4 regions of the Lactobacillus sp. C449L genome follow, and region 4 is predicted to be linked to each of the others. Evidence: predicted binding sites of a transcription regulator. Region 4 holds the regulator's gene; each other region holds the start of a gene.
What was found. Region 4 encodes Rex, which represses fermentation and respiration genes when NADH is low (regulators of the CRP and FNR family bind a similar motif). Its sites were predicted from a motif close to TTGTGAANTANTTCACAA; they were not measured.
Positions count from the first base shown of each region.

Region 1: a site for Rex is predicted at 4,087-4,104, ahead of pplA (extracellular electron transfer flavoprotein PplA). Genes of this name have one in related genera too.
Region 2: a site for Rex is predicted at 6,392-6,409, ahead of AC2JF9_RS04795 (NAD(P)-dependent alcohol dehydrogenase). Genes of this name have one in related genera too.
Region 3: a site for Rex is predicted at 6,180-6,197, ahead of AC2JF9_RS03155 (FAD-binding protein). Genes of this name have one in related genera too.

Region 1 covers NZ_JBWXGA010000003.1:71,470-79,633, reverse strand. The annotation lists gene AC2JF9_RS06055 (polyprenyl synthetase family protein) at 67-1,026, opposite strand; gene AC2JF9_RS06050 (Gx transporter family protein) at 1,028-1,573, opposite strand; gene AC2JF9_RS06045 (NusG domain II-containing protein) at 1,566-1,931, opposite strand; gene AC2JF9_RS06040 (FAD-dependent oxidoreductase) at 2,007-3,899, opposite strand; gene pplA (extracellular electron transfer flavoprotein PplA) at 4,136-5,053, shown strand; gene AC2JF9_RS06030 (FAD:protein FMN transferase) at 5,116-6,207, shown strand; gene AC2JF9_RS06025 (UbiA family prenyltransferase) at 6,227-7,240, shown strand; gene AC2JF9_RS06020 (FtsX-like permease family protein) at 7,309-8,164, opposite strand, start outside.
Region 2 covers NZ_JBWXGA010000002.1:297,178-305,341, forward strand. The annotation lists gene AC2JF9_RS04775 (LiaF transmembrane domain-containing protein) at 147-896, opposite strand; gene AC2JF9_RS04780 (LytTR family DNA-binding domain-containing protein) at 896-1,351, opposite strand; gene AC2JF9_RS04785 (FAD-binding protein) at 1,570-3,390, opposite strand; gene AC2JF9_RS04790 (FAD-binding protein) at 3,415-5,058, opposite strand; gene AC2JF9_RS04795 (NAD(P)-dependent alcohol dehydrogenase) at 5,085-6,203, opposite strand; gene purB (adenylosuccinate lyase) at 6,626-7,921, opposite strand; gene AC2JF9_RS04805 (adenylosuccinate synthase) at 7,926-8,164, opposite strand, start outside.
Region 3 covers NZ_JBWXGA010000001.1:665,494-673,657, forward strand. The annotation lists gene rpiA (ribose-5-phosphate isomerase RpiA) at 1-565, opposite strand, end outside; gene AC2JF9_RS03135 (Dps family protein) at 690-1,160, opposite strand; gene AC2JF9_RS03140 (MFS transporter) at 1,283-2,470, opposite strand; gene vprA (vinyl phenol reductase) at 2,481-3,917, opposite strand; gene AC2JF9_RS03150 (SDR family NAD(P)-dependent oxidoreductase) at 3,933-4,667, opposite strand; gene AC2JF9_RS03155 (FAD-binding protein) at 4,680-6,155, opposite strand; gene AC2JF9_RS03160 (LysR family transcriptional regulator) at 6,257-7,123, opposite strand; gene udk (uridine kinase) at 7,304-7,945, shown strand; gene AC2JF9_RS03170 (cupin domain-containing protein) at 7,999-8,164, opposite strand, start outside.
Region 4 covers NZ_JBWXGA010000005.1:13,562-21,725, forward strand. The annotation lists gene AC2JF9_RS07195 (DUF979 domain-containing protein) at 1-917, opposite strand, end outside; gene AC2JF9_RS07200 (DUF969 domain-containing protein) at 918-1,586, opposite strand; gene groL (chaperonin GroEL) at 1,911-3,536, opposite strand; gene groES (co-chaperone GroES) at 3,554-3,838, opposite strand; gene AC2JF9_RS07215 (redox-sensing transcriptional repressor Rex) at 4,012-4,647, opposite strand; gene AC2JF9_RS07220 (ABC-F family ATP-binding cassette domain-containing protein) at 4,917-6,839, shown strand; gene AC2JF9_RS07225 (PhzF family phenazine biosynthesis protein) at 6,911-7,783, opposite strand; gene AC2JF9_RS07230 (GNAT family N-acetyltransferase) at 7,925-8,164, shown strand, end outside.

The DNA.
Region 1 (8,164 bases), on a different contig from region 4:
TCATGATTGAGCTGAGTTTTTTAATTTCACCGATTTTTTATTAACTTGCACTTTCAATTGCGTAAACTAATATTTCCTAGTTAACATTTCTTGTACTAAACGCTTTATTTCAGAACACTCAACGTATTTTGCAAAATATTTATTTAAAATATCTAGGGCTTGGGTTGTAAACTCATTTGCTAAATCCTGCGCGTATTTTATACCACCAAGATCGTTAACTAATTTATCAATTTTAACTAGTTGATCAAAAGATAACTTTTTCCCAATCTTAACTAGATTCTCTAACTCGCCTGTTTTATCTTTTTTTAAGGCAAATATTAAGGGACCGGTATAGACCCCGTTTACTACATCTAGCAACACTGGTTTTTTAAATTCATCTTCAGTTGCCGTGTAATCTAAAATATCATCACGTAACTGGAAAGCCTGACCAAACAAAAGCCCCACTTGTTGCGCTTTTGTTGCTAATAGTTTACTAAGTCCTCCTTCAAGTGCACCAATATAGCAAGCATAGCCAAAAAGGCTAGCAGTTTTCCCACGAATTTGCTCCAGATAATCTTGCTCTGTAATTGCAAGGTTGTATTCATTGCTATACTGTAGAGTTTCGCCTGATAAAATTCTCTGCATTGTGCCTCCATTAATGCGCATATTTGTAATCCGTGATGTGTTTTCACTAAGTAGCTGTAAAGAAAGGGCAAATAAATAGTCGCCTGAATATAAGGCAATTGTTTTACCAAACTTAGCCTGAACAGATTTTCTTCCACGCCTTGTACTAGAATTATCAACAATATCGTCATGAATTAATGTTGCATTATGCAGAATCTCAACGGAACTAGCAATATTATAAATTCTCTGCAAATTTTGTGTTTCTCCCATTTCACCAAAGAGAATTACAAAACTGGGACGTAATTGCTTACCAGGCAAAGAAAAGGCGTATTTAAGTGCTGCACCTAATTCTCCTTTCGGTGAAGTTATGTTTTGACAAATTATCTTTTGTACCTGTTCTAGTTGCTTTTCTAACTTCGTCATACTAATTTCCCTTGCCAATCATGTTTTTAATAAAACTAAATGCCCCAACATAGTGCAGAAGAAAACTACTAATTAGACCAACCAACATTCCAGATATTATTCCGAAAACTGTTAACAGTGGCAGATACAAAAAAAGAGATTTACTCTGTGAAAATGCTACAGCAACAACCAGTTGACCAAAGTTGTGGCTCACGCCTCCAATAATCGATACACCAACTAAACTGAGAATTTTTGGCACCAAGGGCAAAAATAGCTTCATTAGGAATAAGCTTAAAAAAGAGCCTGCTGCAGCATATAAAAAAGTTCCAGTTCCGCCAGTCATTAATGCGCTTAAAACAAGCCTAAGAAATGTGAGCAAGCAGCAATCTTTAAATGGCAAAATCGCTAAAGCTACTAAAGTAATTATGTTTGTCAACCCTAATCTTGCCCCTGGAGCAAAGACAAATGGAGAGGGTAACATCTGCTCAACAATACTAAGAATAATTCCCTGAGAACATAAAATTCCTGTAAATACATAATTTCTTAGATAGTTATTTGCTTTATTCATTACTGTCATCTTTAAGTTCAACTAGAAATTTGTGTGGCAAGCAAACAATTGTTTCTTCACTCTTGCTTTTCCACCCTTCTTTAACACATATTTGGTCTTTACAATTTGCATCAATTATTTTAATTTTATGGTCTTTCACCTGAATCACATTAAGCTTGTTGCCATGCCGATATTTCCAAATTACATCATGATCTAAGGGTAACTTTTTTACCTGCCGATTATTAACTTTAATTATAGCAGTAACACTATTACTTACTTTCTTTGGCGATAATAAAGTGTATAAGGGAACAAAACTAGCAATCAATAAAATTATAGTAACGAGCAAATCGCCTGGTTTTATATGTTTACCTTTCATCATAAAAAATCCTCATTGACAAATTAAATTAAAAAAGGCTTATAGATTAGACTATAAGACCTTTTAAAAATCTTATCATTAGTTCTTTATCCCATTTTTATCAACATGATAAATAGGCTTTAGAATGCCGTAACGCCATTTTGTAAGTTTGTTTTCCAGCCATGGCACAAACCACATGTCCAAGCCAAATGATCTACCAGAACCATTCATAACTGCCAATGCTGCAAAAATCATCCATACATTTACCCAGTAGTTCATTCCTGATAAGCAGAAGATAGCTACAAATACTGCACTCATCCCACCAGCTAACCATGTACAAAATCCTAAAACCAACATAATCCCAAGAGCAATTTCAAGACACGTCATAGTTTTTTGCGCCACCAATGCCGCCTCTTTGTTGGGAATCAAAACCTTAGTCATTGCTTGTACCCAACTTGGCATTTTTTCAAAAACCGCCATAGGTGAATGACCATAATCATAGTTTAAAGAAAATAGTGCCGGAGCAGCGCTAGTTGCTGCCTTTCCACTAGCAGCTGTAGTTGCCGCAGCTTTCTGTGAAGCACCACTAGTAGCAGCTTGTATCAACCACGGAAATTGCAATTGTAATTTATCAGTAAACCATGAGCCACTGCCTTGGACCTTATACCAGCAATCTATTAACCACATCATTCCTAGATATATTCGTAATGGTACTGTCCACAGAACATTGCCATATCTATTAAGATTGCCGCGCCATAATGTTGGTCTCTTAACTCTGAACCATTCATCCATCACATAGTGGAAAAGATAATGACCTGAGTATATTTCCATGAAATAGATCATGTCAACAATATCTTTCATCAAAATAGCAAAAAAACCACTTAAATGAAAGGTATTGACTAAAGAAGCAACACCCCAGGCTGGGCCCAGTGATACCATAAATCCTGAATAAGTACCCTTGAATTTAACAAGCTCACCAGTATTAATTTGATTATAGATATTTCTTAGTGCACATTTCCCAGCAGATTCAGCACCCTGAACCACTTGTGGTTCACCACGACCACTTCCGTCAGTGTCATATAACGCAACATCTCCAATAACATATATATGGGGATCAGTTGGAATTTGCGAATACTCATTAACTATTATTCTGCCAGCTCGTCCAGTTTCAAAGCCAAAGTCTCTTGCGGCATCAACAGCTTTAACACCAGCAGTCCAAATTAGGGTTCTAGTTGGAAAAGTGGAGCCATCTTTAAGATCGACATAGTTTTCGTGAACGCCGACCACACCAGTATTAGTCTTAATTTCAACGCCCTGTTTTAAAAGATACTCCTCGGCTTTTTTAGCATCAGAGCGGTCAAGCATATTCATGACCGATGGTGCCATTTCCATCATAGTGATCTTAATTTCATCCTTCGGCAAGTTATATTTCTTAGCTAATTCACCACGCCAGGAATTTAATTCACCAGCCATTTCCGTACCGGTAAACCCTGTGCCTACAATAACAAAATTTAAATACTGCGCTTTCTTCTTAGGATCACGTTCCTTTGAACCCAAGTGTACCATCAAATCAATATGATCACGAATTTTTTCAGCATCGTCCAGATTGCCTAAAGTATAACCATATTCTCTGACTCCAGGCGTTCCAAAATCATTTGGCTGCGAGCCAATAGCCAAAACAACATAGTCATAAGGATAGACACCGTTATCAGCTACTACTTTTTTATCAGACTGGTCAATTTTCGTTACATTATCAGTTACAACATCGACATTTTTCCTACGGGAAAATAAACGCTGCAAGTCATATTTAAGACTTTTCGCTTCCACGCGATTAGCCGCTACTTCATGTAGCGATGTCATCATCGTCATATAAGGATTTTTATCAATCAGTGTAATTTTAACATCTTGTCTTTTTAACTTTTTGGCAAGATGCTTAGTCGTATAGAGTCCGCCGAAGCCTCCTCCAATCACAACAATATTTGTTTCAGCCACTTTAAGCACCCCTTCAAGAGTAATCACTTTACGTACTTATTATACTAAACTTTATATACTTGGTAAAGTGGCTTATTTCACAAACATTTATTTAATACTATTAATACGCTTTCTTTGCTATTTTATCAATTTTTTAAAATAAAATATTATTATTGCATTACTTAATTTACTATTTTATAATTTAACTAAGTGAACTATTACACAAATTCTATTGTTTACTAATGAGGGAGATATTTATGAAACAAAATAAAATTATTTATAGTACAGCTATGTTAGCTTTGTCTACTTTGTTGTTAGGCGCTTGTTCAACAACAGCTAGTAATGAATCTTCAAACAATTCTAAACCCAAGGAAAGTAAAGTTGCTAAGAAAAAAATTCCTAAGCAAATTGCTGGTGGTGAGTTAAAAGATGGCGACTATAAATTAGTAGAAGATAATTATTCCAATGGCTACCGATTAAAAATGGCAATGACCGTTAAGGAAGGTAAAGTAACTAATACTAGCTACGATTACGTTAATAAAGATGGTAAGTCAAAAGCAAATGACTCTAAGTATGAAGAACAAATGAAGAAGTACTCTAAAGAAAAAATTGGACCAAAAGAGTTTATTCCTCAACTACAAAAATCATTTGCTAAAAATGGAGCTAATTCAGATGGAATTCAAGTCGTATCCGGTGCGACTGGCTCAAGCATGACTTTGAAGAACTATGTTAACCAGCTGACTCAAGCAGCACAAAATGGTAAAACCGGAACTATTCATATCAACAATGATAAAAAGATGAAAGACGGTACTTATAAGCTAGAAGAGCAAAATTACAGCCATGATTATCGTCAAGTATTTACAATGATAGTTAAAAACGGCAAAATTAGTAAGTTCAAATACGACCAAATTAACAAGAAGGGTATTTCTAAAACCCAGAACTCTTCTTACGAAAAGCAGATGAAAAAAGTTAATAAGATTGGACCTAAGGAGTACATTCCAAAATTACAAGAAGAGTTTTTAAAGTCAAAAGGTAATACTGAAAAAGTTCAAGTAGTATCTGGTGCAACAGAATCTTCTAATTCTTTCATTGCATACGTTAGTCAGTTAATTAATGCTGCTCAAAAGGGTGACAGCGGAACAATTAAAGTAGATAATATTGTTTATCAAGAATAAAGTTCAATCAATTTAAAAAGAGAGGGACGTTTAAGCCGCTCTTTTTTGTTAAGGAAATTAGAATGAATAAACAAATTTGCAAGATTCTACTAATAATAGAACTATTATTAGCTGCAACTAATTTGACAGCTTGCTCGACACAAAGTAAACACTCTGAGCCAACAAAAGCTGAAATTACAACCAAACCAAGTTCTGATACCAAGTTTTTAATGGGAACAGTTTGCACAATTAAAATATATAATAAAAATAAGCGGAAAGCGTTACAAGCTGGATTTGACCGAATATCAACACTAGCAAAAGAAACTACTGTTAATCAAAAAGGTAGTGAAATAGACAAAATTAACCAAAATGCAGGTATTAAGCCAGTTAAAGTAACACCAACAATTTACAGAATGTGTAAAGACGCTTACCATTACAGTAAAGTATCTGCAGGTACTTTTGACTTTACCATTGGACCAATTACGAGCTTATGGAGAATTGGCTTTCCCGATGCACACAAACCAAAAGCAAGTACGATAAAAAAACGACTTTCCTTAGTAAACTACCGCAATGTTGTATTTAATGATCGAAGACAAACCGTTTTTCTCAAAAAACGTGGTATGAAGCTTGACCTTGGAGGAATGGCTAAAGGCTTTATTTCTGATGAGATCATGAAAGTACTAAAAAAAGAAGGTGTAACTAGTGCCATCATTGACTTAGGTGGTAATGTTTACGTACTAGGAAAATCACCAACAAACGGTGGCAGTTGGTCAGTGGGAATTCAAGATCCTAAAGCCGGTCGTGGAACAGCAATCGGATCACTTCCTGAGCAAAATGCTACAGCAGTAACTTCTGGAATTTATGAGCGCTATCTTAAAGTTGGCAATAAAATATATAGTCACCTAATGAATCCTAAGACTGGTTACCCTTGTCAAAACAACCTATTAAGTGTAACAATTATTGCCAAACGATCAGCAACTGGCGATGGCTTATCCACTGCTGTCTTTAATCGTGGACTAAAGAAAGGATATCAATACATTGAAGATCAGCCTGGCACAGAAGCAATCTTTATTACTAAAAAGAAAAAAGTATACATTACTTCAGGACTTGCAGGCAAATTCAAACTATTCTCAGACAGTGGCTACCATTTAGCCAAAATTGAAACAGTAAATTAGCCTAAGAAGGGAAAATAAAGTGAAAGCCCAAAAACAATATAATCGCTTCACGATGACTGACTTTTTTGAATTAGTGCGTCTTAATACCAAATTAAACAGCTTAATGCCTTACTTATTAGGTGTGCTATTTGCGTGTTTTTGTTTTCATACATTTAATTGGGAAAATTCCCTGATTTATTTAATTGCTCAAGGAGCAATTGCACTTTTTGTCACAGGCTTTAATAACGTTCAAGACTATCGTCTTGCTAAAAGTCAGAAATATCAAAAAGAGCACAACTTAATTGGTAAGCGAAATCTATCACCTAAAACATCTTTAATAGTGATGCTTATGTTGCTTTTTATCGCTGGAGTTTTAGGCATTTGGCTAACTATTCGAACTAATCTTTTTATTTTATTGATTGGAGCTCCGGGACTTTTCGTCGCAGTTTTTTATACCTATGGACCAGTGCCTTTCTCGCGAGTTCCTCTAGGAGAAATTCTAGCTGGCCTATTTGAAGGCTTGGGTATAACGTTTTTGGCGGTTTATATTAATGCCCCATTTTCTCAACTAGCAAGTTTATCTTTTAACTGGCCAAAATTTTCATTGACTGGTAATTTAGCTAACTTATTGATGGTACTTTGGATTGCTCTGCCCCAAGCTTTTTTTAACGCTGCTACAATGCTTGCTGACAACACTTGTGATTTAAAACAAGATTTGGAAAATGGCCGCCATACCTTACCGTCATATATTGGTGTTCCAAAATCTTTAAACCTTTTCAGCTTCTTAACTCTATTTCCATATGTAATGGTTCTTGTTAGTGTAGTTCTTAAGCTCTTACCTGTATGGCAGCTCTTAGTGCTCATAACTCTACCAAAACTATTGAAAAATGTTCAATCTTTCAGAAAAAAACAAACTAAAGATATAGCCTTCTGGGTGGACAAGGATAATATTAAACATAAAATACCAACTACCTTTGACTTGGCTCCACAGAATTTATTTTGGTTTCAATTAATGCAAGTCTTTGCATTGATTATTGGAATTTTATTTAAATAAACCTTTACTTGACTTTAAAAGCTAAAACCATTTAAGTTGCAGCTTTTAGGTCTGCTTAGTTATCTTTATCAACTTAAAACAATTTTTTCATACAGCTTAACTGTTAGCAGATAGTAAAAGAGATAAAGAACAATAAAGATGGTAAAGGGAATCCAAATTCGACTATATGGATTACCAAAGAATACTCTAAAAAGTTTTAGACCAAAGAGAACATCAATTACACCAAGAACACCTGGCAGTAAAAACAGCATACCTATTTCACTTTTAATTGAGTCTTGCAAAGTCTGACTGCGCACACCCATTTGATAAAGCATTTGGTAGCGCAGCTTATCACTTGCAGCGCCACTTAGAACTTTAAACATTAATGTCGAAGCAAGCATTGCCAAAAAAGCGAAACCTAAGAAAAAGCCCATGAATTCAAAACCACTACTAAAATTACTAATTTCTTTATAACTAACTGGTTTACTGGAATTATATATGTCAGTATATTTAGTATTTTCTTTTAACTGCTGATCTTGAATTTTTAGCAAAAGCGGATAATCTTTTTCAAAGTTCTTAACAATTATCAAAGAGATAAACTCATGAGTACCCTTTTGCCTCAGCCATTGTGCCTTTGACATAAGTTTGATTTTTTTAGAAAATCCATTCGGAACAAGTGCGCTTAACGCAATGTTCGCTTTAGTATGGGGCTTGTCTAGTTCTTTAGTCGACATCGTCTTTACTTTATATTGCGGTAAATTATTTTTTAAATAAAATTGCACGCTTTTAATTGGTTGACTTGAAAATTCGTCTACCATGAAATAAATGTGCCCTTTATTTTCTTTATAATGGTACGTTTGCTTGCGCGCAATACTTAATTTAGCAACCTCATTTTTTACCACCGAAGATTTGCTAACAATCGTCGTGTCATAATAAGTACTGTCT
Region 2 (8,164 bases), on a different contig from region 4:
ATCATTTAACCAATATGTTCCGCTTGCAGCCTTTTTACTTCCCAAAAATCATCTACTTTGCGAGGGAAACTTTAACTGCACCTCTTTAATCATTCGATTCTGATTAACGTTTATCAGCAAATCTAAGCCTGTCATAACGACACCTTTTAAACGTAATTTATTGAAATAGAACCAAACCTGCTCGACCCTTGGAGAATTACTGTTGGTCCTTTACCTCTAGGCGCACCATTAATTTCCACTTCACCAAAAATAGCTGATAAGTGGTCTTCCACCTTCCAAGACTGCGGCAAAAAGATTGACACTTCTCCCATTGATGAGTTGATATCTATGGTTACAGTATCCCCAGCGGGTTTAGCAGAATCTAGATAAACGCTAGTCTCACCCATTGTGGAATTGATGGTTACCGTTTCAAGGTTTTGTGAGTGTACATAACGAGAAACCTCAGACAATTTTTGATTAATTACGACATCACGTTCATCGTTTCCATTATTATTAAACTCACGTTTAGTAGATGTGAATTCTCCGTCTTGCCAACTATCATTATTTCGTCTGCTGTTTACAAAAAATGTTGCAGAGTGATACCAATTTTTAGGAAAAATCAAGCACAATCCAGCATAAACCAAACAAGCAGCTAAAAGCAATGTCCATGGAACAATCTGCGTAATATGCAGAGGTTCAGCATAAACGATCAGCAAAAATGCAATGGAAAAGACCATTCCAAAAATATTCTTTCCGGCAATACTATTAATCAAAGTTATTCCAAAAATAATCGTCCAAATAATTGTACCTACTCCAAGATGAAATGATAATATATGTAGTTGATTCATGATAATAAAGGCAGCTGCTCCAACCAGACCAATCCCCCAAAGTACTTCTTTAATTTTTTGCTTTCTCATTATGATGACCTTCTTTCATTTAATCGATCACTTAAGCTGTGATAATAGCGGCGTGAAACATATACAACCTTGTAAGAATCTCGGAAATGTACTTGACAGTTAGAAATTGACCTTGTTAAGGCATATATTTGTTTTAGGTTCAAAATGGTCGATTTTGACACTCTCATAAACTGACTACTGAGCAAATTCTCCAGCTCATATAGTTTGTAATTGACACTAAACGAATCACGTTTTGTGTGGGCAATCACTTGGCGTCCTTCGGTCTCAAAGAACAAAATGTCATCTAAGTCTAGGTAGTATGTCAGCTCATCTTTATTGCACTCAAGCTGATCAGGCCTTTCACTTAGTTCTTGCAATTGACGATAAATTTGTTCAACTTCTGGTGACAATTCCTTAGCGTGAATTGTTACCATTGGCTCATCCGTTTCTGGGTCAAGATCAATTTTCACTTTCAAGATTCTCACCTGCCTTTCATCTGATGTTTTTATTAAACGCTAATTCACAATTAAATGCTAGTCCATTCTCGCAAGCGGTCGATTTTGAAGACTAAGTGGTCAACAATTATGTCAGTTATATTAGTTCACTGCTACCCATTTCTATTTTTAAGTAACAAAAACAAAATTAGAACAAAAAAGCAGTTCACAAAATGTGAACTGCATAAATATTAGTGCTTTTATTTAATCTTATTCAAAGCATCCTTAACAGCTTCTTTTAACCCACGGGTCGTATTGGAAGCTCCCGAAACTGCATCAACATCAACCGTATTTTCTTTTACCATTTGATGTGGCAGTTCATTGATAACTTTTTGACCATAGTCGTCGGATTCAGCTTGCTTTAAGACTTCAATATTCTTCAAATTTTTTTGTTTATCCGCGGTCACTCTAACCACAATTTCATCACCCATACCTTTAGTGGACTTGCCAATGTACTGGTCAGGGCCAGTCGGAAATTCTTCTTTTTTTAGGTCAGAAGAAATAGGACGCGGGGGAGCTGGTTTACCAAGCTTTTCATTTTTAACTGAACCTGCACATCCATCCTCAATATCATCTTTTGGATGAGCTGCATTTTGACCTGCAATCTTACCAAAAATCAGACAATCTCCTAAATCAGAGCCGCCTTGATACAGATTTGACATGTTGCTGCCAAGCTCGCCAGCACCATATAAGTGTGGAATTGGCTTGTGATCAGGATCAAGTATTTCTGCACGGGCATTTCTTCTCGGGCCTGCTTCTGACCAGCCAATGGTTTGAACAAGCGGAACGGCATAATACGGACCGCTTTCTGAAAATGCACTCAACGTTTCTGGGGCACGGTGAAAGGCATAATCATGTTGCTTTTCTGCAAAGAAGTTGAATTCGTCAACTGTACTCTGCAGTTTTTCTGCTTCAACGTCCATCTTTTCCGCAAGACTGGCAATAGTTTCAGCCTTAACGACAGAATTAAGTGCCTTGTTGTCTGGGAAAGTATCAATCGCACTAATCTTGTCATATTGCTTTTGATCGAAAACAAAGTACGGGTGAATCGGATTAAGCGGTTTGTACCATGATCCGTGGTTTTCAATGTACCCTTCTCGAGCAATTTGGTCTTCCTTAAAGTAACGTGTCCCATCATCACCAACAGTAAAAATACTGCCAGTAAAGAAAATTGGGTTGCCCATGTAGAACGGCGCGCGCTTCATTCCTGGTTCATAAAAAGCAAAACTTTGCTGCATTCCACCAGCAGCATACATTGACATATGCCACATATCAGCGCCTGCCTCATGAGCCAAGTCTATTCCTTTACCCTTGTTGTAAAGTGAACCAAGCGGTACTAGTTTATGTGAACCAATATAGTCTTGAATCATTTGCGGATTATTTTCAATACCGCCTGTTGACAAAACAACGCCATTTTTAGCATAAACATTAAGCAAAACATGGTCACGTTCAATCTGTGCACCAACGACTTTCTTATCAGGGGTTCGCAAAAGATGAACAACTGGCGATGAGTACCAAACATCAATCTTATCACTGCGATCAAGTACATTTTGTCGCAGGATATTCCACAAAGAAGCATTAAAGATGCCTTTTTCCATCGTAATCATGTCATAACTTTTGGCCCCGGGAAGATCTGGATGGTCTGCAATCACGGCATCGTCTGGTAATCCCAGTATTGTCTTATAGCTTACCGGCTTATCTACACCTAAGTACTTCTTAAAGTATTCTTTCATGTGTGTTATGCCGTGAACAACTGTATTCTCAATTTCAGGATCAATATTGAAATGCTGCGCCAGGTGCTCATAATATTCACGGTAATCACTTTCGCTACTGCTGTAACCAACCAGTTCTGCCGCATACCTAGTGTTACCACCTTCATGTCCTTCAGGAGCTGAATCAACAATTAAAATTTTAGCACCACAATCTGCAGCAAAACGTGCAGCTGTCGCACCGGCACCACCAAAGCCCAAGACTACTACATCGTAACTTGCATCATAATAAGTGTTTTTATTTACAATCATTATCTATTAATCTCTCATTTAACTTTAGTTTGCTGCAAAAGCAGCTGCGTTTTTACCGGCTATCCTGCCAAAAACCGTGCAAGTGGTGAGCATTGTTCCAGTAGAAGGATAGGTATGAACGAAAATTTGGCCAGTAGCGGATTCACCCGCTGCATATACGCCTGGAATTGCATGGTTCATGGTATCCAGAACTTGTGCATTTGTATTAATTTTTAAACCGCCAAAACCAGCAACAGTTGTTGGATAACCTTCAACTACGTAATACGGGCCTTTTTTAGCTACCGCAACGATATCATCACGACCAAATTCTATATCTTCTTTACCAGCGAATGAGTTGTACCGCTCAACTGTTTCTAAAAGGGTTTGATAATCGCACCCAATGGCCTCAGCTGCATCTTTCAATGACGCACATTTTTTGGCTTCCGCAACCTGACTAGCTGTTTCAAAGGAAGGATTATTTTGATCAAAAACCCAGAAAAACTTGTCACCTTTTGACTTTAATGCATCATTGTACATTAAGGAATAGTGCTGACCTTCTTTAGTGAATCTTCTGCCTAAATTGTTAACGGCAAGGGCTTTGCTCAAAACGATTAGGGAATTGGCACCACCACCTACGGAAAGATAGTTTGCGGTCATAATACCCATTACGCCGTCTTTAAATTCTGTTGCGGCATGCAAGTTTTTAGTCAACCCAATATAATCGGCATTGTTATATGGCGTAGAAAGTGACCTTGTACCCTTAGCGCTTGGTGCATATTCATCACGAACCTTGCGTGCACCATCAAAACCACCAACTGCAATGACAACTGCTTTACACTTAATATCATAACTGTCATACTTGCCCTCAGTTGTGACACCAGTAACTACATTGCCAGTAGTCTTAATCTCTTCATGAATTTGCTCATAAAGAATTGGAATATTTAACTCCTTTACCCGTTTAATCACTGGATCCATAATTGCCACTGGACCGAGCTTGAAATTAATATGCGTTCTGGGTTTTTTAGATATTCCCAGTGGCATTGCAGTAAATTCCACACCATATTTGTCCGCATAATAATCAACAGCTGCTCCTGAATTTTCAGCAATCACTTTTACGAGATCGTGATTAACTTCTCCACCATCTTTTTTGGCAAAGTCTTCGTAAAAATTAATCAAGTTGTCAGGGGCATTATCTTGATCTTTATTAAATTTACTGCCAGTTGCGTACATAAACCCGCCGGAAACCACTGAATTTCCACCTAGGCGACCAGTTTTTTCAATTAAAACAACATCAGCACCGTTTTCCTTGGCTGTAATTGCAGCATCTAAGCCTGCAAGACCAGTACCAAAAACGACTACATCGGTTGAAATTTGGTGATCTTTTTGAACAATTTTCTCATGATTTGCAAATTCAGTACTTTTGGCTCCAGCCTCACTTAGCGCCTTCCTGACGGCTCTAGTTATTCCCTTAGAAGTAAATGTTGCACCTGTAACTGCATCAACTTCAGTTGATTGGTTTTTAAGTATTTTTTGGGGAATTAAATTGAGTGCATTATCAGATAAAAGTGCCGTTTCCTGATGCTCAATTACCTTTACATCAGTAATTTTTCCGTCACTTAAAGATACAGAAACCTTAATATCCGCATTATGTCCTGGTGCTGTTTTTTGATATAAGCCATCCTTTATCATTGCTAAATTCTCCTTAATCAAATATTTTATTCACACTGATCATCAAAAACAATAATTGGTTTAATCGTACTACCTTCAACAGAGTCTTTAATAGCTTGATTAATTTCCTCTGGTTTATAAAGTTTAACAATTTTATCAATTGGGAACTTACCTGCATGATATAAATCAACCATTTCAGGAATAAATTCTTGTGGAACCGAGTCGCCCTCGATAATACCAGTAATACTCTTTGACGCTGCTAAAATGTCAATCATCGGGCTGAGTTCTTTAATGGCTTTAGTACCCATCGCAACAACTGCAAATTGACCCTTAATCGTTAGCGCAGTCAAACCCTGTTTCATTACATCAGGCTCACCAGTAGTGTCGACAATGTAGTTCAAACCTTCAGGTCCTACAATCTCATTGATTTTATCAATCATGTTTTCCTTAGTATTGTTGATAGTTTCAGTAGCTCCAAACTCTTTAGATACTTCTAGCCGCATATCACTTTTGTCAATTGCAATTACGTGTTTACAGCCGGAAACAGCAGCACCCATAATTGCAGCTAAACCAACAGAGCCGGTTCCTAAAACCGCTAAGTTAGAGTTAACTTCAGGTTTTATGGCATTAAGAACTGTGCCAGCCCCTGTCATATAGCCACATCCTAAAGGCCCTGCTATGCGTAAATCCAAGTCGTTCGGTACCTTAACCAAGTTATTTACATTGGCAACTATATGGTCTCCAAATGAAGATTGACCGAAAAATACCCCTATATTTTGTCCATCCTGCTTGTGTAAACGATAGGTACCATCAAGCATTGGCCCACCACTAGTATTTAATTTGCTAAAGTTAACACATGATCCGGGTAGCCCATTCCTGCAAAACCGGCAATTTCCATCATATGCGAAGCCAACCGCAACGTGATCGCCTTTTTTGAAATCTGTTACATTTGGACCAACCTTTTCAACAATTCCTGCCCCTTCATGACCCAAAATAACTGGCAATTGAATCGGAAACCCACCATTTTGGAATTCAATATCACTATGGCATATTCCCGAAGCAACAGTCTTTATTAAAACTTCATTGCTTTTCGGATCATCTAGAATAACATCTTCCAAATTTAAATCGGAATTAGATTTGTTTAAAACAGCTGCTTTGATTTTCATAATAATTACCTCTTCATTCTTAAATTATTAAGCTTTGCTATTTTACTATGTTACTTATATCACATAATAACTTGAAATTGAATACAATTTATCAAAATTTAATTTGTTTTTTGTAAAAAAAAGCTAAAAATCCTTTTAAATAAAGCGATTTTGTAATTATATTTTATTTTAGACTTTAAAGAATAAAATTGTGATTTTTTTCACTTTATAACTATTTACCAATAACTTTCCTAAAGTCAGCACCATAAGATTGTTCAAACTTAAGAGCCTTTTTTGGCGGTTAATATCCTTAGTTTTGCTTACAATTTAGTTAATTATTGCTTTCGAAATTTTTTCTAACCGAATGTAAACTGTAAAAAAAACTAACTCCTATTAAATAACAGAAATTAGTCCGATAGTTTTAAATTAATATTTTTCTTGTTTTACTCTAAACCCACTTTTTTGAAGATTTCGTCAACGTAACGCAGGTGATAATGATAATCAAATGCATCAGCCACCTCGGTTTTTGATAGATAGTCCATAATTTTACTATTTTCAACCAAATTTTTGAACGAAACTCCTTCATTCCATGACTTCGTAGTCAGTTCTTGCACCATATCATAGGCTTTCTCGCGGGAAAGTCCTGCCTCATCAATTAGCTTGAGAAGTAATCTTTGTGAATAAATTAAGCCGTATGTCTTATCCATATTTTTGAGCATGGTCGTCGGAAAAACATCAAGATTAGTCAAAATACGGTTAAACCGATCAAGCATATAGTCAATAGCAATTGTAGTATCTGGCAGAATAATTCGTTCAGCACCTGAATGTGAAATATCCCGTTCATGCCATAAGGTAACGTCTTCATATGCTGTCACAATATGCCCTCGTAAAACTCGGGCCATTCCGCATAAGTTCTCTGAACCAATTGGATTACGCTTATGTGGCATCGCAGAAGAACCCTTTTGCCCAGCACGGAAGTGCTCTTCAACTTCATGAATTTCGGAACGTTGTAGTCCGCGAATTTCAGTTGCCCAGTTTTCGATGCTAGTTGCTATTAAAGCCAACGTAGCAATATATTCAGCATGTAAATCACGTGGCAAAATCTGGCTTGTAATCGGCTGTTGAGTTAAACCAAGCTGTTGCAATACACTAGTTTCAATTTCCGGTGGAATATTAGCAAAAGTACCAACTGCGCCAGAGATTTTACCGGACTCAACGCCTTTAGCAGCATGCTCGAAACGCTCAATGTCACGGTTTATTTCTGCATACCAACGGGCTAGCTTTAAACCAAATGTAGTTGGTTCGGCGTGAACACCATGAGTGCGCCCCATTTCCACCGTATTTTTATATTTTAATGCCTTTTCGGCAATTGTCTTTTTTAAAGAAAGCAAGTCTTGACGAATAATTTCATCGGCTTGTTTAAGGATATATCCTTGTGCAGTGTCAACTACGTCAGTCGAAGTAAGACCAAAGTGCACCCACTTTTTTTCTGGACCAAGGCTTTCAGAAACAGTCCGCGTAAAGGCTACAACGTCATGATGAGTTACTTCTTCGAGTTCAGCCACTCTTTCGGCGGTAAAACTGGCATTTTTTGCAATTTTAGCAGCATCTGCTTTTGGAACTTCACCGGCTTCACTCCAGGCATTTGTGGCCGCAATTTCTACTTTTAGCCAGGCAGCATATTTATTTTCGTCTGACCATATTTTACCCATTTCGGGGCGTGTGTATCTTTCTAACATAAAATTACATTTCCCAAGGGTTACGCAAAACAATCGTTTGATCACGTTCAGGTCCAACTGAAACCGTTACTAGTGGGATGCCAACAAGTTCGGAAACACGATTCAAAAACTTTTGCGCATTTTCAGGAAGATCATCCCAGGTTTTGGCTCTAGTGATATCTTCTTTCCAAGCAGGTAATTCTTCATAAATCGGGTGGCAACGTTCTAGTTCTTTTAAACTTGCTGGATAATAATCAATTGTTT
Region 3 (8,164 bases), on a different contig from region 4:
CAGGAATAGGATCAATGTCTAGGTCAATAATGTAGTTGCCATAGTGCGTAACGAATCGTTTACCATTATCAATACGCCACTTGGGATTTAATCCATCTTCATGAAACAAGCGAAAGTTCTGTTCACAGGAAATGGGAAGAACTTCTACTGGTAGCGGAAAACCGCCTAAACGATCAACCAATTTGGATTCGTCAACAATCCAAACTACTTTTTCAGAATTTACAGCGACATTTTTTTCCATGGTCAAAGCACCACCGCCACCTTTAATGCCATCAAAATTGGTAGCAAATCTGTCCGCTCCATCGATTGTAAGATCTAGTTGATCCACTTCAGCTAGCTCATTAACTTTGAAATCCCAACTCTCGAGCTGTTTCTTACTGCGACTTGAAGTTGTTACAACTGCAGCTAATTCGAGTCCCTCTTCTTTTTTTCGTTTGCCTAGTGCATCAATTAAAAAAGCTACTGTCGACCCCGTACCAATGCCAAGCTTCATTCCGGATGTTACCAAACTGGCTGCTTTCTCAGCGGCCTGCTGTTTTAATTTGTCTTGTTCTTTTTTATCCATTTTTTTACTTTCTTCATATAATAATTATCTATATTCTGCAAATCAACTACATTATAGCAAAGATCAACTTAAATGAAGACAGCAAAAAAAGACAGTTTTAAAACTGCCTTTTCATTCAAAATTATTATTCGGGATCAATTTCAGGTGCTTTATTAATTTCACCAGACATCATCCAAATTCGTTTCTCAACATCAGCTAAGAATCCAGTTAGCATATCATTAGTGGCGTAGTCGCCTTCTTCATCGCTTACCTTGATGCCTTCCCTATATAAGTCGTCAAGATAATGGTAGCCATCAATAATCTTCGCGTAACGTTCATCAATTGTTTCATTCCAGTTGCCCTTCTCATCTTTAATATGAGTTTTTTCAGCAATTTCACTCAAAGTTGAAACTGGGGAACCATCCAGAGTAATCAAGCGCTCAGAGACTTGATCAAGTTGATCAGCAAGTTCATCCATCACTTTATCTAAATATGGGTGCAACTTCAAAAAACGGTTACCACGCATGTACCAATGGTGTTGATGCACTACCATGTGCATTTGCGTTAAATCAGCAACTAGTTGATTCAAGATTTCTTTAGTCTTTGGATATTTCATATAAAAATGCCTCCCAAATAAAAACTATTGTTACATCTTAATTATATCCAGTAGTGCAATTAATTACTAAAATAATGTTTGATTGCTTTTTTAAAAACCGATAGCTGAACCTTCAGACGCCACTAATTATTTCTTACTATGTTTTTTTGAAATCTCGTCATTAAGCAAATTATTCCAATAAATAAGGCCAAAATTCCACTAGCAGAAAATACATTTAAGCCAAGTATTTTAACTAAATTTGTTAACGGATTGATGATCAAGGGGCTAATTACGCCACCAACCGAATATATTGCGACGTATACGCCCAGTGCCATAGAAACGCTATTGTCATCAACTGAAATTGAAATCAAATAAGGGAATTGTCCCATTGCAATACTCATCGCTGCTCCTACTAAAAAACTGCCAATAAAAACAATTAAGAGGGAATGAAACAGCCCAATTAACAAATACGCTACGCCATACATTAAGAATGAAAGTGCAATTGAGGAGTATTTGAATTTCTTGCCAATAATGCCAACAACTAATCCACAAAGCATGCCACCAATTAGCGAAATTGTCGAAGTAAGAGCCGCTTGCGAAGTCGCACCCAGATTTTCCTGGACCACGAATAATGCGATATTATTATTCAAGACATTGTTTAACAGCATGGTCAAAAACGCCCAACCAGCACAGTAAAAAATATATTTACTTAAAGTTATTTTTGCACTAGAAGCATCTTTTCTTTCCTGATCCAAAATTTTTGGCTTAAACGGTAATAACGCTATCACAACGACAAGAATCAAGAGTGAAAAAAGATATATCCAATAATTGTTGACCCAACTACTCTTTGCCGCAAACTGTCCGCCACCCATAATAAATACGACTCCGCCGATATTAATAAAAGTGGTTGATAACCCCATCGTTGATTCTCGTTCTTTTTTCGGTAAAATTTGGGAAATCAAAACTTGGGTCAAATTAGTACACGCCCCTTGGCCTAAACCGACCATGCAGGAGCAAAATACTAAAAAGATAAAATTATTATGAAACAATAACGGTAACAACCCACCGACTGCAACCAGAATAATTGATGAAACCGTCAGACTTTTCAAGTTAACCTTGCTTGCAGTTAGCTTGCCAATTAGAATTCCGGCAACCATCATAAATAGGTTAGGTAAAGACGTCAACATCTGCACGCCTGTATTACTCAAAGCAAATACCTTTGCTAGCGCGGCATACGACGGTGTGATTGCTAAAGAAGCCATGCCCATCAAGCTAACAGCTAGAACCCCAATCCTAGTTTTGGTTACATATGTCTTTTCCTGATTATCCATCAATCAGGCCTCACTTTACGATACTTTCTACCGCGTTCCGGCCAGAAAATACTGCATAACCAGCAGTACTTCCCGGTAAAGTTACCGCGTAGGTATCACCAACCAGCATTCCAGCAGAATCATTGCCAGCCGCATACAGACCAGAAACAGGGTACCCATACTTATTCAAGACCTGATTATCATTGTCAACACGAATTCCACCAATAGCACAAGCCATGCCAACACCTAGTTCAACAGCATAAAATGGGCCTTGTTCAACTGGGGTAAGATACTTTTGATTCTTGCCAAAATCAGTATCTTCTCCCCGAGCCGTTAGCTTGTTATAGTGACTGATTGTAGCTTGCAAGTTTGGCAGATTAAGCTTTTGAGCTAACTCCTCAACAGTATCTCCTTTGGTGAGGTACTTTTCATTATTAGCTAAATCACGATTGATTTCCTCAACCAAACAATCAAATTTATCTGGCGAAACTGGCGAATTACCAACTTCCTTATATAAGCCCACATTAGTTAAATAATCCACAGCCTTCTGACTTAAAATTGAAAAAGTTCGTGACTGAGTTAGGATTGCACTTCCTGCGTGACACATATTGTCATTGACATCTTCATTAATAAAACGTTCACCACGTTCATTAACCCATAAAATGGCTTCCTGAGTTGCCGCAGCCGCAAGCTGTGCAGGCATATGAACATATGCTGGCCGTGTTTTATCCAAAATTGCTCCGCCACCATATTGGATTGCTCCCATTTGGTAATGCTCAGCGCCAGCTTGCCAGGCCATCTGCATGCCGTCACCAGTTGACTTGCCATCGCTAACTGATAACAAACGAGCAGTAAACGGTGACCTTTTCTTAACTAAATCTGGATTATCGACATAACCACCAGTTGCCAGAATGACATTGTGCGTTAGAACTTCTCTTTCCTGTCCAGTAGCCTCACTTTGCACAAGTAGACCGTTAACATGACCATTTTCCTGCAAAATCTTCTGCGCACTGACACTGGTTACAATTTCAATCTCATACTGCTTAGCCGTTTGTTTTAGCTGCTCAATTACTGCGTGACCACCGCCTGAAAAAGTATGAATTGTTGGCCAGCTTTTGCCCTGGGGACCGACTTTGCTGAATTCAACCCCAAGTGAATGGAGCCAGTCAATTGTTCTACCACTGGCCGAAATATACTTTTTCAAATGAAGAGCATTGGCTTCATAGTGTGAATAGTTAAGCTCATCCTGTAAAAGCTTAGTAGAATTAACTTTGATATCTTCCTTTTTTTGCAAATAACTATCAACACCCATGGCTCCTTCAACGTAATTGCCGTCGCCGCCGAGTGTTCTGCCTTTTTCAATTACCAAAGTATGAAGATTGTATTCACCTGCGCTGACAGCAGCAGAAAGTCCTGCTAAACCCCCACCCACAATTACTAAATCGTATTTATTTTCTTTAGGAAACATTTTGTAGCCTCCTCCTTACTTCAAGCCAACGGAAACGCCACCATCACTTAAAATGGTCTGTCCAGTCATAAATGTGGCTTCACTAGCTACAAAAACGAAAACTTTAGCAACTTCTGCGGCAGTTTCAGCACGTTTCATCGGAACCGTTGGCAAGACCTTTTCCAAAAAGCCGCCTTCATTTAATGCAGTTTTGGTTAGACCAGGAGCAACACTATTAACGCGTATATTTTTATCAGCATAATCAACGGCTGCAGCTTGGGTCATACCAATGATGCCATTTTTAGCTGCATTATAAGCACCCATGCCACCGGGATTGTAAATGCTACCCAAAGCGGTGGTATTAACTATTGAGCCGTATCCTTGTTTTAAAAACAAGTTAATTTCTTCGCGCATGCACAGAAAAGTCCCACGAAGATCTAAATTGACTGTTTTATCAAAGTCATCGTCAGTAAGCTCGGCGAATGGTTTCAGTATACCACCACCTGCATTATTCATAACGTAATCAATTTTGCCATACTCTGAAACTATTTGGTTCAAGCTACTTTTGATACTTTCTTTATCCATTACGTTTAAAACAAGACCTGATATTTTACTTTGATATTTATCATTCAACTTGGAAGCGACTTGAATAACTTCTGGATTATAATCTGTTAATACCACGTCACTACCCTGTTTAGCAAATTCATCACTAATTGCAAAACCAATTCCTTGGGCAGCCCCAGTAACAACAGCAACTTTTCCTTCTAACATTTTTATATCCTCCTAATTCAAGCTTTTAATAGCTTCTTGCGCAGCAATCCAACCTGAAACAAAGGCAAAGCCGTTGGCAATACCTTCATAACTTGGATAGCCATCTGAGTAAAGTCCATTAACATTATTGCCAACAATATATAAATCACTGATTGGTGACCCATCTTCCCTAACTGGCTGGCAATTGCGATCAACATTAACGCCATCCAAAGTGCCTAAAATAGCACAATGCTCAATAATCGCATAAAAAGGACCATCGTGTACTCCAAACAGCAATTCATCGGACGACTTTAAAAATGTTTCATCATTATGCTGATCAACTGCATTATTATACTTAGCTACGCTTTGTTTGAGTGAATCAACCGGTAAATGCAGTTTTTGCGCCAATTCTTCAAGGCTGCTTGCTTTAACCACCTCACCAGATTCGACAGCGGCATCAAAATCTTTTTGAATATTTGGTAATGGCCCAACCGTAGCTTTTGGTGTTTCACCCACATCACAAAATTGCCGTTCGAAAGTATCTTCGAGGTTTACTTCAGTTGACTTAAAAGTATCTAAAGTAGCTTGGTCTAGCAAAACATAGTATTTGCCATGAACGTTATGTGCCGCATTTCCCCACATTGCAAAGTCATAAACAATGTCTTCGTTAACAAAGCGATTGGCAGTCTGGTCTAGCCACAAAAGTGGCAAATTTGTTAAAGCTTCAACTGAACTGTCACGTTTCATCGGATTAATGTTCATGCTAGGGGCACAACCATGAGCAAATAACACTGGAGAGTGACGAATATCAGCACCAAGTTTATGAGAAAGCTCAATGCCTGTGCCAACAGACTTGCGTTCCCCTAAATTTAAAAACTCAGATTCATCAGAGTATTTTTCCTTGAGCATACACTCATTACCACAGTATCCACCATCTGCAAAAATTACTTTTTGAGCTTGAATTTTAAACTTTTGCTTCTCAGCATTTTCAGCAATTACTGCTTTTAAACCATTGTTGTATTCAATGTCGACTGCGGCAGCTTCAAGAAAAACTTTATTCCCAGCGGCTTCAAACTTTTCAGAAAGTTTGTCCCAATTAGTCATTTTCTCTTTAAAACTATTAAATTTATGATAAACGAGAGGATCATCTATGTGGGCTTTTTGCTCGCTCTGTTCCACTGTTACTGGTAAACCCATCTCATCTAATCTTTTAATATTTTCACCAGACATTTTCAAAAAGCGGCTCAATAATTCACCATTTACGAAGTAATGATTATAATCCGTCAAGCCGTTAAAGGCTTCTTGGTAGCCGTAGTCAACTTCTTTTTTATTTTGCTCCTCCGAGTTGATAGCGAAAACCCCGTGGGCACCAAACTTTCCTGCACCCCCAACTTTATTGCCTTTTTCTAATAAAACAAACGGAATTTTCTTTTGATATAGTTCAAAGCATGCAGAAATTCCTGATGAACCAGAACCTACAACAACAACTTTAGTAGAAAAAAAATCCAATGTAATCTCATCCTTTCATCGGTTTTGTGATTTTATTTACAATTGGATTTTAAAGCATTTTTTAAGTAAGCGCTAACATATTTAAGTTATTGTCAATAAGCTTAAGTTGTTGCCACTTTTACCAACTTCTTTAACTCACTTGACGCACTCAAATTAAATGCAACTACAGTAGTAAAAGCATTTGCTAAATGTTTGGGCGAAACACGGTATGTATTTTTGCAAAAGGGTGGTACTACAAATGATTTTGGCACCATTGTTATACCTCCTTTAAAGTTAACATTTAAACATGCCGCAGCAAAACTATTTACTTCAGCAATTTGACTGTATTTCCATCCTTCTTTGCAATAAGTATTAATAATTGAGGTTTGAACATCCGTTATTCCTGTTGATTTCCAGTTTTGAGTATAAAAAACACTGCTTTGAGCCAATTCTTTTATATTATTCTGATATTTATCAACTTCCATCTGATTAAATAGTAGGTCAAAACTGACTTTTTTAAGTGGCAAATACTCAATCTTGTTGTTATTTGTAAACGCAAGCTGAAAACCTATAAGCAAATCATAATTTTCATTAATTAATCTGCTAATTCCTGAATCAAAATTTTCTTCATCAAAACTTGTCCAACATTCCTTAGGAAGCTTGGATGCAAACATCGCAGCCTCATTTTCAAGTCCCTGAAGAAAATGTATCCTTATAAGCTGATCTACATGCGGATCTGGGTGACGCCATATTTCAGTATATAAATTGACAACTTCTACAGCTCGACGATAAAATTCTTTGCCAGTCGGCGTCAACGAAAACTTCCCAGCTGAGCGGTTTAATAGCTTTTGCCCTAATTCATTTTCTAACTTCTTAATTGCCGAGCTAACCGCAGTTTCAGATACATAGTTTCTTTTAGCAGCAGATATAAAACCACGAGTTTGGACAACATCGATAAAGTATTTAACTGGCATTAGATTATAATTCATTTTTTTCACCAATTTTTCTAGACAATCAAATTATTATTTTCACATATTATGTTATCGAAATATTCTCATGAATTAAATAGTATGATTAACAATTCTACGACAAACATCAATTTTACCCTCAATGTTGGTAATTCAAGGGAATTTACAGTAAAATGTTACTTGATAAAAAGGAGTGTCTTCATGTCTAAACTAGAAAAGCCTATTGTGATAGGCATTACCGGTGGTTCAGGTAGTGGTAAAACAACCATTGCTCGTAAAATCGTTGATCAGATGCGTGAAAATGAACACGTCTTAATTATGACGCAAGATTCTTATTACAAGGATAATACTGGTATTCCTATGGACATCCGAGAAAACATCAATTATGATCATCCGGATGCATTTGATGTTCCTTTGCTGGAAGAGCAAATTGGTAAATTGCTTAAATATGAGTCAATTGAAATGCCTGTTTACGATTTTAAGGAACACACTAGAAGTCAAAAAACGATTCACATTGAGCCAGCAGATATTATTATTCTTGAAGGAATTTTAGTACTTGCAAGCCAAGAAATTCGCGATTTAATGGATATTAAAGTGTATGTTGACACGGACGACGATATTCGCTTTATTAGACGACTTGAACGTGATATTAAAGAGCGTGGTAGATCAATTGATTCAGTTATTGAACAATATCTTGATACAGTTAAACCAATGTATCATCAATTTATCGAGCCAACTAAACGCTATGCCGACATTATTGTGCCTGAAGGTGGTGAAAATGATGTGGCAATTGACATGTTGACCACAAAAGTTCACTCGGTTTTAAGTCAAAATACTAGATAGCAAAAAAGGAACCAAATCTACTTTTCAGATTTGGTTCCTTTTTCTTTTTAGTGTTAGTCAATTGCTAACCGACTAATCACTTCCGCGTAGTCAGGATATTGCTTTAACAATTGAATTTTGTTCATCATTTCAAAGTCATGATAATCAAAGCCGGGAGAAACAACACAGCTAACTAAACAAAAACTATCCGACTTAGTCACTTCGGAAGCAAAAATTGTG
Region 4 (8,164 bases):
TTAAAGTTAGCTGCCATCGGAGTCATTAATGTGCCACAATACCCAGCAGTCATTCCAAGTGTTGCTACAACAACAGGTGAACCTCCCTGAGCTACAACAAAGGGAATACCAATTCCGGCAGTAATAACAGCAAAAGCAGCAAAAGCATTACCCATGATTGCAGTAAAGACAGCCATAGCAACACAATAAAGACTAACACCTAATAAGTGATTTCCGACTGGAAATAAACCGGAAATAATTTTAGATGTCACTTCTCCAACGCCAGAAGCAGTGAAGACAACTCCTAACGTGGCAAGAAGTTGTGGAAGAATACCAGCTGAGCCCACTGATCTAACCATTCTTTGGGTATCTTCGTATGCAACACTAACATTTGACCTAGTTAAGACCATTGCAACAATTAAGGATACTAACGCTGCAATCCCAATACCTACCTGACCACCTAGTTTAGTAAATTGTGCAATTACAAGTGCCAAAATTGCTAATAAGATACTTGGAAGAAAAATCCAATTACCAATTCGACTAACAGTCTTATCCGCAACTTCTTCAGGCAATTTTTTTATGTTCCCAACACGAACCTGTTTAAGTAAAGACAGTAACGCAATTATTAAAAGAAACGCACCACTTACTTCACTGGGAATCCACTGTCCAACACTAAATAAAATAGCAAACAAGAACCAAAAAAGGCCAGTTCCCCAACGTACTGGGTTAGTTTCATCACGCCAAGATTCAATTGCAGCTGCCAAGAAAAACAACCCGATTACAATAAAAAATGCTAGTAGAAAATTGCTTATGAAAACATCATTAATCGTTGAGTCTAAAAAATGGTCTAAGCTACTTTTGAGAGCAACAAGATTATTCCAAATACTTCTAATGAGAGCAGCAAGGTTATTCCACATACTTCCTAAAAAATCACCCATTTATTTTGCACTCCCTTTTTTTATCTTGTTATCAAAAATATGGTTGTATATTAGGCACAAGACATAACAAATCACAGCAATTGGTAACGTATATAAAACGACCCCTGAAGCTGCAATTGGGTGCCCTAATGACTTCATAGTACTTGTTATTAACAAAACACTTGATGAGGCCACAAATAAGTTTTGAGCAAAGAAGTTACCAAAATTCTCACTAGCAGCAGCACGCCCTTTAATCTGGTCAATTTCTAAATCAGTTAGTTCTCCATTTATTTTCCCAGCAGCCTGCGCCATTGGATTGATTAGTGGCGCAATAAACTGAACTTGTCCTTGAAGAGATATCCCAAAAGCAGCAGCCAATTCGCGGATTGCCGTATAAATATCAAAAATTCGACCAGGAGTAAGATTATTTAATTTTTGAATTAAATTGGAAGCGGCCTTTTTTAGACCATGTCTCTCAATAATGCCAATTGTTGGTAAAGTTAAGAAAAAGAGCGAAACCATCCGGTTATCTATAAATCCTTTACCAAGAATTTGTAAAAATTTAACGAAATCAATCCCTGATACTAAAGCAGTGACCAAAGCCGAAATAACAACTACGGCTACAGTATCAAGTCCAAGGGCAAAACCCACGACTATCACTAAAACGCCAAGTAAGCTTAAATATTCCATTAGCCTTCCTTTCTTGTATAGAAACACAATAACAAGTAAATATGTTAATATTTTTATAATATAATGTCAATTAATTATTTATAGCTACTATATATTAGGCTTATATTTCGTGCTTTCTTTTTGCTGAAAAGGCTGTATTTCTTGTGATAATTTAAAAAAATTCTTTTTTCAATATTAATAACTTCGTATTATTTTTTTAATCTTCATGTGTAGGAATATTTATAAGAACTAAGATTAACATAGTGCATTTTTCTAACAATGGTAGAACAAAAAAGAACTGCTCAAAAGAGCAGTTCCTTTTTAAATCAGCAATAACTATTAATTTTACATCATACCAGCGTTTGCAGCTGCAGCGTTAGGATCTTCAGCAGGCTTGTCTTCTGGAATTTCTGCAACTACTGCTTCTGTAGTCAATAGTAAAGCGGCGATTGAAGCGGCATTTTGTAAGGCAGTACGAGTTACCTTAGTTGGATCAATAATACCAGACTCAACCATGTTTTCCCATTTATCATTAGCAGCGTTGTAGCCAACTTCAGGAGCTTGACTTTCTAACTTATTCAAAATAACGGAACCATCTTCACCAGCATTTTCAGCAATTTGACGAACTGGAGCTGTTAATGCTCGTAAAACAATGTTTATACCAGTTTGTTCATCGGCATTGTCACCTTTAAGATCCTTAACATCATCCTTAACATCAACTAAAGCAGTACCACCACCGGCAACATAACCTTCATCAACAGCTGCACGAGTTGAGTTTAAAGCATCTTCGATGCGGTATCTACGTTCCTTTAATTCGGTTTCAGTAGCAGCACCGACGTGAATAACAGCTACTCCACCAGTTAATTTTGCAAGACGTTCTTGCAACTTCTTCTTATCAAAGTCAGAAGTAGTTTCTTCAATTTGCTTTCTAATTGAATCTTCACGTTCTTTAATAGCTTCTTCTGAGCCAGAACCATCAACAATAGTAGTTGAGTCTTTAGTTATGGTGATACGACGAGCTTGACCCAATTGATCGATTGTAGTGTCTTTTAATTCAAGTCCTAAGTCTTCGGTAATTACTGTACCACCAGTCAATGCGGCAATATCCTGTAATTGTTCTTTACGACGATCGCCAAAGCCAGGAGCCTTAACAGCAACAACGTTAAATGTACCACGAATCTTGTTCAAAACTAAAGTTGGCAAAGCTTCGCCAGAAACATCATCAGCAATAATCAACAATGATTTACCTTGTTGAACGATTTCTTGCAATAATGGCAAAATGTCTTGGATGTTAGAGATCTTCTTATCAGTAATTAAAACATACGGACTCTCAAGGTCTGCTTCCATCTTATCGTTGTCAGTTACCATATACTGTGACAAGTAACCACGATCAAATTGCATACCTTCAACAACTGACAACTCAGTTTCGATACCACGTGAATCTTCAATAGTGATAACACCGTCATTGCCAACTTTTTCCATTGCGTCAGCGATTAAGTCACCAACTTCTTTTGAAGCAGATGATACTGAAGCAACTTGGGCAATTTGGTCCTTAGATGAAACAGTGTGACTAACCTTGTGTAATTCATCAACAACTGCCTTAGTAGCTTTTTCAATACCGCGACGAACACCAACTGGGTTTGCGCCAGCCGTTACGTTCTTCAAACCTTCACGAACAATTGCTTGTGTCAAAACAACTGCAGTAGTAGTACCGTCACCAGCAATATCGTTAGTTTTTTGAGCAGCTTCCGCAACTAGCTTAGCACCCATATTCTCATAGTGGTCTTTTAATTCAATTGCCTTAGCAATTGTAACCCCATCGTTAGTAATTTCTGGGTTGCCATATGATTGCTCCAAAACAACGTTTCTTCCCTTAGGTCCAATTGTTGCTTTAACTGTGTCAGCTAACTGATCAACACCCTTTAAAAGGGAACGTCTTGCTTTTTCTGAAAATTTAATATCTTTTGCCATAATATCCGCTCCTTTGATTACTTAACAACTGCTAAAATATCTTTTTCGTGAAGGACTAAGAATTTTTCACCTTCGTATTCAACGTTAGTGCCAGAGTACTTATCGTATAGAACAACATCGCCTTTTGCCACAGACATTGGGATTTTAGTGCCGTTTTCAGCATAACTGCCTTCACCTACAGCAACAATTTCACCTTCTGTTGGCTTTTCTTTCGCATTAGAAGCGAGAACGATTCCGCCTACAGTCTTTTCTTCTTCTTCTTTTACTTTTACGATCACGCGATCACCAATTGGTTGTAACACGTTTGTCCCTCCTATATTTAATTTAAAATCTATTTAATTATGGTTAGCACTCCTAATGACCAAGTGCTAACTTACAAATATGATAATAAACCCTTTAACAAAAAAATGCAAGAAAAAATTAGCACTTTTTTGCTCAAAGTGCTAATTTACTTAAATTGGTTATATTGATAGCTTTACTTACCTTTATCTGAGTCGAGAAAATAAATTAAAGTTTGCAGTTCAGTTGCTAGATCAACATTCTGAATTCGCACACCTGCTGGTGCCGATAAGCGAATAGGCGTAAAGTTCATAATGCCTTTGATACCCGCTTCAACCATTTCATCTGCTGTTTTTTGGGCAGAATCAGATGGAACCGTTAAAATTGCAATCGTAATTTGTTGGTCACTTAATTGCTTTTTCAAATCTCGCATTTCGTATACAGGAACACCACTTAAGATTTTCCCTGTAATTTTTGAGTCAATATCAAAAGCACAAGAAATACGAATATTGTTGCTTCTTTTAAAATTGTAGTTGAGCAAAGCATGACCTAAATTACCAACACCAACCAAGGCAACATTAGCTAACGTATCCTGATTCAAGATCTTTTTAAAAAATGTAAGCAGGCTTTTTACATCATAACCATACCCACGTTTACCTAGAGCACCAAAATAAGAAAAATCGCGTCTGATTGATGCACTATCTACTTGAACTGCTTCGGACAGCTCCGTAGAAGAAACTTTTTCTTTGCCAGCTTCATTCAAAATAATTAAATATCGATAATAAAGTGGCAGTCTTTTAGCTGTCGCTGTGGGTATTTTGATTTTTTCCATTTTTAAAAGGCCTCCAACTTGTGAATTCCATTCATCAGTTAAGATTATTTTACCTATAAGTTGATGATATTTGCAAATACTTTTTTTCACAAGCTTAGAATTATTGATACAGTGAGTTTAGGTCAACAACATACCAAGTTTCCATAAAATCTTGTTACGCTTAAAATCAGCCCGGTTTAGATTACGATTTTTTGATTTTTTAAAATCCAAGCCAAACAAGTACGCAGTAATTTTGTTTGATATGCTAAAATGGTTTTTAGGTGAAAAATATGATAATTGCACAAGGACACGATTTAGAAAAACAATTTGGTGCCACTACCTTATTCAATCATGTCAACTTTTCCATTGATTCAAATGCAAGAATTGGACTAGTTGGACCAAATGGCGTCGGCAAAACCACTTTGCTTAAAATCATGACTGGTGAAGAAGAAGCTACTCATGGCGAATTTACTATTAACAAAGACATTGATGTTGGCTACATTGCTCAGGAAAATGGTCTAGATGAAAATAAAACTATTTGGGACGAAATGCTGACTGTTTTCGCATCCCTGATTAAAATGGGCAACCAAATTCATCAATTGCAAGAACAAATAGCTAATCAACCTGACGATAAGCAGCTTTTAAAACAATATGACCAATTGCAGTTCAATTTTGAACAACTAGGTGGTTATACCTACCAAGCAGATATTAAGAGCATCTTGAATGGATTTAACTTTCCTGAAAGCACTTGGTCAAAAGTGATTGGTGATCTTTCGGGAGGCGAAAAAACTCGTCTGTCATTTGTAAAACTGCTTTTGCGCAAACCACCATTACTTTTATTGGATGAGCCAACCAACTACTTAGACTTAGACACGTTAGATTGGCTTGAGAATTTTCTAAAAAGCTACGCAGGCGCTATTCTGGTTGTTTCGCATGATCAGTACTTTTTAGATCATTTGGCTACTCAGATTTTTGAATTACAATTCGGTAAACTGACTTCTTTTAAAGGTAATTACTCGGATTATGTAGCTGAGCGCAGTTTACGTAATCGTCAGCAAGAAGAAGCCTACGAAAAACAACAAGAGAAAATCAAAAAAGACGAAGATTTCATTCAAAAAAACCTAGTTCGTGCCAAAACTACTAAAAGGGCTCAAAGTCGGCGTAAGCAACTAGAGAAAATGGAACGAATTAATCCGCCAAAGCATAAATCCAAGGTACGTATTAATTTCCAAAGTGAGCGTTCTTCTGGCAAAGAGGTTTTAATTTTACGCGATTTGAGTATTGGCTATCCGACTAAAACCATGGTCAAAGATATTTCCCTCCAAGTTAATAAAGGCGACCGTGTAGCTGTTATTGGACCTAATGGGATAGGCAAATCAACTCTGCTCAAAACGATTATGCATGAGCTTGAGCCTAAAAGTGGATCCATTAAGTATGGGGCAGCACTTGATATTGGTTATTATGACCAAGAATTGCAGCTACTTGAGCCAAATAAAACTGTTATTGACACTGTTTGGGATCGGCATAAAACTATGCCAGAACGAGACGTTAGATCGATTTTAGCAAGCTTTCTTTTCACAGCTAAGGACATTGATAAAACAGTTGCCCAGTTGTCTGGAGGGCAAAAAGCTCGATTGACACTGACGGTTCTATCTTTAGAGCATAACAATTTCTTGCTCATGGATGAGCCAACTAACCATTTGGATTTAGAAGCTAAAGAAGTTTTGGAACAAGCGCTACAGAGCTTTGACGGTACTTTACTTTTTGTTTCTCATGATCGATATTTTATTAATCAGCTTTCCAATAAAATTGTTGAGATTAAAGATCAACACGCAAGAATATATGACGGTGATTATACATATTACTTAGATGAAAAAAATAAATTTATTAGTAATAATACTAGTGATTTTAACAGCGACGAAGTTAGCAACCCTGCCGAAACAAAAGCTAATAAATTATCATATCAAGAACAAAAACAGCTTGATTCCCAAAAACGAAAACTTGAACGTCAAGTTGAAAATATTGAAGCTAAAATTTACCAGCTTGAGAAAAAGCAAGAGGAAATTCAAACTGAAATGTCTAACCCGGAAATTGCAACGAATTTTGATAAGTTGGGACCACTTCAAGAAGAGCTAACTCAAATCCAAACTGAATTAGCGCAAGCTAATAAGGACTGGGAAGCAGCCCTAACCAATCTTGATGAATTTAATTAACTTTTAGACCTCTATAAACCAAAAAATCCTAATTTTAAAATACTAAAAATTAGGGTTTTTTGTTGAGCTTTTTAGTTATTCAAACTGGGACAAACGATTTTTCCAGAAATGCATTCGACTGCATGCCCACCAACCAATATTTCTCCGTGATGGTCCAAGTTAACAGCAATTTTCCCAGCACGATTTAGTTTCTGTCCTTGACTGGCTGTATATTGCTGCTTTTCTAAAAGATGATGCTTTTTGATTAAAACTGCTACTGCACCATTGCCACTACCGCAAACAGGATCTTCGTGAACACCTTGAGCTGGAGCAAACGAACGAACTTCCACCGCAGTATCTCCTGTTTGCATTGCAAAGACAGTTACTCCTGATGCATTAGGTGGCAGCAACTTTATTAGTTCTTCATCATTTGGTTCTAAAGCCAAGATGGTATCAACCGAATCAAAAAACATCGTGCACCAAACTGCGCCGATATCTATCATTTCTGAAAAGATAATAGCTGACGCTTTTTTAACACCTAATGCTTTTCCTATCTTTTCTTGAAGCTCACGCTTGATTTCAGTGATTTTAGGTTTGGGTAACGCAAATGAAATTTGACCTTGGTCTAAGTAGATTGGAACTAAACCTTGCTTACACTCTTGAATTAGACAATTTTGATTTTTGGGTACTATGCCATTATTTAAAGCTACTTGAGCTGATCCAATAGTGGGATGTCCGGCAAAGGGCAACTCTGCTCTAGGTGTAAAAATTCGCAAACGATAATCCGCTCGCGGATTGCTTGGCGAGCAAATAAAGGTAGTTTCAGATAAGTTTGTCCATTTTGCAATCAACTGCATATCTGAATCACTTAGCTGGTCACCATCATTAATTACGGCTAGAGGATTTCCGTAATATGGATGTTTAGTAAAAACATCGATTTGACTATAAGTTAGTTGTTTTTTCAAGGTATAACTACCTCCATATTTATAATTATTGCTATTTAAAGCGCTTTGCTTATAATATTATTAAACTACTTAAAAGCGGGTGTTAAAATGGAGAAATTACGTTTTGCTCTTTAATTTTCAATTAAATTAAGGAGAATTCAAATGAAATACGTAACAAGTAAAAATATTGATTTAGTTCAAATGACTGAACTATATAATAGTGTTGGTTGGACAGCATACACCAAAAATCCAGCTGCGTTACAGCAAGCGATGTTAAATTCACTTTTGGTAATCGCGGCTATCGATAGAGATAAAGTAGTCGGATTAATTCGCGTTGTTGGTGACGGCATTTCAATTATTTATATTCAAGACCTTTTAATTGCTCCGCAATATCAAAGGCAA